DNA from 3 places in the Streptomyces sp. DSM 116795 genome. Region 3 is predicted to be linked to each of the others. Evidence: riboswitches for the same ligand, from Rfam matches in the RefSeq annotation. Region 3 holds a riboswitch; each other region holds the start of a gene.
What was found. A riboswitch is a leader RNA that binds a small molecule or an ion and turns the genes downstream of it on or off. The one in region 3 is predicted to bind cobalamin.
Positions count from the first base shown of each region.

Region 1: another riboswitch for cobalamin. It lies ahead of metE (5-methyltetrahydropteroyltriglutamate--homocysteine S-methyltransferase); the one in region 3 lies ahead of ACSMXX_RS26505 (cobalamin biosynthesis protein).
Region 2: another riboswitch for cobalamin. It lies ahead of ACSMXX_RS09675 (ribonucleoside-diphosphate reductase subunit alpha); the one in region 3 lies ahead of ACSMXX_RS26505 (cobalamin biosynthesis protein).

Region 1 is NZ_CM147707.1:5,749,046-5,751,239, forward strand. It holds gene ACSMXX_RS24770 (cytochrome P450) at 1-27, opposite strand, end outside; cobalamin riboswitch at 567-793, shown strand; gene metE (5-methyltetrahydropteroyltriglutamate--homocysteine S-methyltransferase) at 937-2,194, shown strand, end outside.
Region 2 is NZ_CM147707.1:2,301,701-2,303,894, reverse strand. It holds gene ACSMXX_RS09675 (ribonucleoside-diphosphate reductase subunit alpha) at 1-1,078, opposite strand, end outside; cobalamin riboswitch at 1,412-1,546, opposite strand; gene ACSMXX_RS09670 (GNAT family N-acetyltransferase) at 1,582-2,082, opposite strand; gene ACSMXX_RS09665 (YbdD/YjiX family protein) at 2,180-2,194, opposite strand, start outside.
Region 3 is NZ_CM147707.1:6,154,024-6,156,217, forward strand. It holds gene ACSMXX_RS26505 (cobalamin biosynthesis protein) at 1-807, opposite strand, end outside; cobalamin riboswitch at 995-1,193, opposite strand; gene ACSMXX_RS26510 (hypothetical protein) at 1,546-1,773, opposite strand; gene ACSMXX_RS26515 (anion permease) at 1,834-2,194, opposite strand, start outside.

The sequences.
Region 1 (2,194 bases), 400 kb from region 3:
GGACGCGGGCGCGGGGCGGGATGGCATGGTCATCTTCTCCAGTCGCTCGTGGAAGGGATCGCCCCGCCCGGTCTGCGCGCCGGCGGAGCGGCGAGTCTCCGGCAGCAGCTTGGAACCGGCGGGCCGCGACTCGGCGCGCGCCACACCGCCGGGACACGGACGGCGGACCGCCGCGCATGCGGCCGTTCCGGCCCGGAGCGGGGCCAACGGGCGCCCGTCCTGGCCGACTCGGGAGCGCCACGCCGCGGGCCCTCCTGCGGCCCGGTTACCCAAGTGCCCCTGCCCCGCCTGGGCCTGCGGCCGGGAGGCACGAGCCTCGAGGCCCGGGTCGGCACTGACCCACGCGCGGCGGCGGCCCCGTGGGAGGCGAGCGGTGAGGCGCTGTCGCCACCGGCGGCCCGGGACACCGCAAGGAGGCGGGAGCGGGCCCGGCCCGGCGTCCGGCCGGAGCGAGCGGCCCGGCCGGCGGCCACACCCGGCGTGAGCCGTGCCCACCCCCGCGTAAACCGGCGGGGAGCATGAGTTACCCCGCATCCCCGGCCTTTGCCGGTGCGCCACACACCCCCGTACGCTGGAAGAGCAGTCGGTTCGGCCTGTCCGCCAGGCAGGCACGTCGCAAGAGGGAATCCGGTGAGACTCCGGAACTGCCCCGCAGCGGTGAGTGGGAACGAACGCCGTCTTACGCACTGGGCCCGAGTGGGCCCGGGAAGCGACGGCCAGTAGGTGCCGGTCCGTGGAACACGGACGCGGCAGGCCCACGAGTCCGAAGACCTGCCACTGCCCGTGTACGACGGTCGTATGCGGCGATCTCGGTGACCTCGAGGGCGGGTCGGCGGTACAGGCGGACGGCACGCGGCGTGCGTGCGGCCGCCGCGTCGCCTCTCCTCCCTCGCCCGTGCATCAGGGTCACCGGCGAGACTCGCGAAGGAGAGTTGAGTGACACCGAAGTCCGCAGCCGCGGCAGCGAACGCATCTACGAGGTCCCTGGCCACGGTCCACGGATATCCGCGGCAGGGTCCCGGCCGTGAACTGAAGAAGGCCGTCGAGGGCTACTGGAAGGGCCGTGTCACCGCCGACGCCCTGCGGGAGACCGCAGCGGGGCTGCGCCAGGAGAACTGGCAGCAGCTCAGGGCCGCCGGCGTGCACGAGGTGCCCACCGGAGACTTCTCCCTCTACGACCATGTGCTGGACACCACCCTCATGGTCGGTGCCGTACCCGAACGGCACCGGGCCGCGCAGGCCGCCGACGCCCTTGACGGCTACTTCGCGATGGCGCGCGGCACTCAGGACGTCGCACCGCTGGAGATGACGAAGTGGTTCGACACCAACTACCACTACCTCGTACCGGAGTTGGGGCCGGACACCGTCTTCGGGGCGGACTCCTCGAAGCAGAAGGGCGAACTGGCCGAGGCCCTCGCGCAGGGCCATGACGCCAGGCCGGTCCTCGTCGGTCCCGTCACGTATCTGCTGCTCGCCAAGCCCGCGCCCGGCGTCGCCGCGGACTTCGAACCGCTGACCCTGCTGGACCGGCTGCTGCCCGTCTACGCCGAGGTGCTCGCCGACCTGCGCGCAGCCGGCGCCCGCTGGGTGCAGCTCGACGAGCCGGCGCTGGCCGCGGACCGTACCTCCGCGGAGCTGAACGCCGCCGCACGCGCCTACCGCGATCTGGGCGGACTGGCCGACCGGCCCGCACTGCTGGTGGCGTCCTACTTCGACCGTCTCGGGGAGGCCCTGCCCGTACTCGCCAAGGCACCCGTCGAGGGGCTGGCGATGGACTTCACGGGACCGGCCGCCGCCAATCTGGAGGATCTGGCGCGTGCGGGCGGACTGCCCGGCAAGCGGCTGGTCGCGGGGGTCGTGGACGGCCGCAACGTGTGGATCAACGACCTGAAGCGGTCGCTCTCCACGCTGGCGTCGCTGCTCGGATTCGCCGACCGCGTCGATGTCGCGCCGTCCTGCTCGCTGCTGCACGTACCGCTGAACGCCGCGGTCGAGCGGGACGTGGACCCGCAGGTGGCGCGCTGGCTCGCCTTCGCACGGCAGAAGGTGGAGGAGACCGTCGCCCTGGCGAAGGGCCTGAGCGAGGGCACCGACGTCATCGCGGGTCTGCTGCACGCCAACTCCTCGGCGCTCGCCTCCCGTTCGTCCGCCGCCCTCACCCGCGACCCGGCGGTACGGGCCCGTACCGCGGCCG
Region 2 (2,194 bases), 3.9 Mb from region 3:
GGTAGGCGGCGTCGAACTCCTCGCCCCACAGGTCCGCGAGCTGCGGCACGTCGACCGGGGAGAAGAGCGACCAGCCGGCGTCGGCCTCCACGCGCCGCATGAACTCGTCCGGAATCCAGTGCGCGAGGTTGAGGTTGTGCGTGCGCCGCGCCTCCTCGCCGGTGTTGTCCCGCAGTTCGAGGAACTCCTCGATGTCCGCGTGCCAGGTCTCCAGGTAGACGCAGGCTGCGCCCTTGCGCCGGCCGCCCTGGTTCACGGCGGCGACCGAGGAGTCCAGGGTGCGCAGGAACGGCACGATGCCGCCGGAGTGGCCGTTGGTGCCGCGGATCAGCGAACCGCGGGCGCGGATACGGGAGTAGGGCAGGCCGATGCCGCCCGCGTGCTTGGAGAGCCGTGCCACCTGCTTGTAGCGGTCGTAGATCGAGTCCAGGTCGTCCTGCGGCGAGTCCAGCAGATAGCAGGACGACATCTGGGCGTGCCGCGTACCGGAGTTGAAGAGCGTGGGGGAGGAGGGCAGATACGCGAGCGAGCTCGTCAGCCCGTACAGCTCGGCGACCTCCTCGGCCGCCTCCGCCGAAGCGTCCGCCGCGAGTCCGCACGCGACGCGCAGCAGGAAGTGCTGGGGCGTCTCGATCACCTGCCGGGTCGTGGGATGCCGCAGCAGGTAGCGCGAGTGCACCGTGCGGAGCCCGAAGTAGCCGAAGCGGTCGTCCGCTCCGTCTGCGATCGCCGCATCCACCAGCGCGTCCAGCCGCTGCGCGTGCGCCCGTACGAACTCGGCCGTGCGGTCGGCGATGAGACCCTCGCGGTGCCCGGTCGCGACGGAGGATGAGAAGGACACGGCGCCCTGGCCGCGGGCCTCGTCGCGGATCGCGAGGGTGAGCAGCCGCGCCGCCAGCTGTGAGTATGCGGGCTCCTCGCCGATCAGCCCGGCGGCCTCCTCCGCGGCGAGCGCCCGCAACTCGGCCTCGCCGGCGCCCTGCCGGCGTCCGCGGAGCACCGCCGTGGCGACCCGGCCGGCTTCGGTGCCGGGCAGATCGGCGGTCAGCTCGGTCAGCTCGGTCAGGACGCGCGACAGTGCGCCGTCCCGGTCCGGTGGCGCCGGTGAGGAGCCGGACGCGGACGCCGGTACGTAGGCCGATGCCGGTACGGACGCGGGTGCGTCCCCGGTCCCGGTTGCGGTCCCGGTTGCGGCCCCGGTCACGGTCACGGATGCGATGGTCACGGGATGTGCTCTCCCTCGCTCGGTTCAGGTCACCGGCTCACCGGGGAGCGCACTTGGCGGGCGCGCGAGGGGCATGCCGCATCGGCGAAGCGGCAGACCTTGCGGCGTCCACCGGCCCAACCCTCGGGACCCGGACGTCTTTCGACACGGCCGGCAGGCACTCGGACTCGCGACGACCGCTCAGCGCGGCTCACCCGGAAGAGGACGGGCCTGCGGCACAGAGCAGCACATCGCACACCGTTGCGGGACAGTTCCGGATTCGCACCGGATTCCCCTGCGCGGCAGCGAGCACGAGCATACATCTAGTAGCGAGTTGCGCCACTCGCCCCCACATCTTGTGCCGGGTGAGTCGCAGTTCACAGTTCGAGAGCGAACGCGTGCAGCCACAGGCCGGGATACGGCTCCCAGTCCTGCTCGGGCACCGGGACGAACCCCAGCCGCCCGTACAGCCGGTGGGCCGCCGACATCCCCTCATGGCTGCAGAGCACGAGCCGTCTCAGGCGACGCTCACGCGCCCTGTCCATGCACGCGCGCACGAGGGCCTCGCCCGCTCCGCGCCCGCGCCCCTCCGGCCGTACGGCGAGCATCCTGAACTCGCCCTCGCCGGGCCCCGCGATGTCCGCGTACTCCCCGCCGTCACCGACGAATGAGACCGCGCCGAGCACGGAATCCGAGGCGGTGTCGACGGCGACCAGGATCTCCGTGTGCTCTGCGCGGCGCCGCGCCGCACGCAGCTCCGTCAGGTACGGATCGTCCGCACCGAACGTCAGCAGTCCGTCCTCGAGATACGCCTGTGCCGTCAGCTCGCCGACGCCGTCCAGCTCCTCGTCCCGCGCCGGTCTGATCGTGATGTCCATGGAACGAGCATGCCTTGCCCCACTGACAACGCGGAGGGCTGCCCGTCCTCGCCAGGACGGACAGCCCTCTCACGTACGTCAGTGACTCCCGCACACCTCAGCAGCAGCGGAA
Region 3 (2,194 bases):
GTGCTCGGTGCGTCCCCCGTAGCTGAGGGTGCCGCCCAGCCGTACGCCCAGCGCCCCGGCGAACGCGGCTTCCACCGGGCCCGCGTTGGGGCTGGGATGGCGGCCTGCGTCGGCGCACCACGCACGCAGAGCCCCGCGCGGCGAAGGCCCGGCGAGCGCGGCGAGTGCGGCAGTGAGCCGCGCACCGGGCCAGCCGGCGGCATCGTCCAGTCGGGCCGCCGCCCAGCCGAAGTGCAGATGGCGGGGCGAGCGGTGACCGACCATGGCGTCGAGGGTGTTGACGGCGCGGAAGGCTGCCATCCCCGGCGCCCCGGCGGCCGCCCCCCACACCAGGGCGCCGACGACGGCGTCCGAGGTGTTCTCCGCGACCGACTCCACGACGGCACGCGCGATGGCGTCCGCGTCGAGAGCCTGGGGATCGCGTCCGCACAGATTCGGCAACAGCCGCCGTGCGCCCTCCACATCGTCCGCGTGCAGGGCCGCGGCCACGGCCAGCGCCTCCTGCCGCAGCCCGGTGCCGCCCAGCACCGTCCAGGTCACCGCCGCGTCGGCGAGCGCGGCGCCGCCCGCCCCGGCGAGGGCGCGTGCGGTGCGCGAGAGCGCTGTGACGGCCGTGACGGCGCCCGCGACGCACAGTGCGGTGTGCAGCGCGCCCGCACCGCGGTGATCCCGCCACAGGACGCGCTCGGCAGCGGCGGCGGCCCGGCCGAAGGCGGCCACCGGGTGCCCGCGGCGCGGGTCGCCCAGCAGCAGATCGCCCAGATGACCGAGGGCCGCGCCGAACAGGTGGGTGCGATGGGCCCGCACCGTCAGCGTGCCGTCGTCGTGCCTCGGAGAAGCAGCGCGGCGGCGCCGGGCAGCCGGCCGCGGTGCCGGGGGATGCCGCGGGCGCGGGCGAATGCACGGGCCGTGACGTGAACGGGAGCGGACACAGGTGTGGGAGAGGCTGGCAAGCCACGCATGACGGAGTCCTCACTCAGGGTCCGCGCCCTGGTTCGACGTGCCGGCGGTGAAAGTCTCCTGGCTCCCGGATCGCTGCGTCCCCCGGCCTTCCAGCCCGTCGAACATATGGGCCGTGGCCGTCGGTTGGGGGTGCGCTCCCCGGTGACAGTGGCGGGACCGCGCCGGACTCGCACCGGCTTCCTCTCCTGCCGCCGTTGGGCATTCGGCAGTCCACCACGTACCGGGAAGGGCGTCAACTCGCCGCTGACCTGCGACGGGAGAGTGTGAGCAGACACACGGGCAGGTGCACCGGGACATGACGAAGGGGGTACGGAGCAGCGCGCTCCGTACCCCCGAGGGGGTGTCTGCCAAATCCCGTCTGCTCCGCGGCGGCTTGCACGCACGCTCGCTGCGTTGTCAGTCGTCGGCGCAGCCCGCTGCGCTCTCCTCCCTCCGCCTTGCGATCGCACGCACCAGCCACCGCGGACCCCGCCCTGCTGGGGGTACCTCCCGGGCCGAAGGCCCAGGGGGAGGACGACGCTATTTGTCAGGCACCCCCTCGCCCCGGCGGCCGCCCTCAGGAGCCCGCCGTTACAGCGCTGTTCAGGGCGCGGTGATGATGTAGATGCCGTACGCGACGGCCGCGGCGCACAGTGCGAAGCAGGCGTACGCGCCGGTGCGGGCCAGCACGGAGGAGCCGCCGCCCTGTGCGCTCTGGGTCTTGCCGGCGGAGGCACCCACGATGCCGAGTGTGAACACGCCCACCAGGGCGACCGTGGCCACGAGGCTGACGCCGAATACCTGGCCGAGCGCTGCCCAGTCGATGTCCATAGCGTTTCCCTGTCTGCTGTGTGGTTGCGGAGGTCTGCGGAGCGAGCGGGGCCGGCCGGGCTAGCCGAGTGTGGAGGCGGTTCGTCGGCGCTCGGCCTCCGCGTCCGCCTCCGCGGGCTGGACCGGCACGGCGGCGTCCTCCGGTGTGGCGTGCGGACCGCCGTTGCCGTCCGCACGGTTGTGCGCCGCTGCCGCCGCCGCTACGGGCGGCGGCGCGACGCTGCGCAGCGCGGCCGTGACGACGCCGGCGGGCTCCGGCCCGGAAGTCCCGGGCAGCGAGACGTCGTTGACGTTGGTGTGGTCGACGGGCTGGCGGCGCGAGAGCACCCAGATGCCGCCGCTCATCGCCAGTGCGAGCACCGCGACCGTGGTGACGCCCCAGTCGCCCTGCCGCGCCAGCAGCGCCGCACCCGCGGCGACG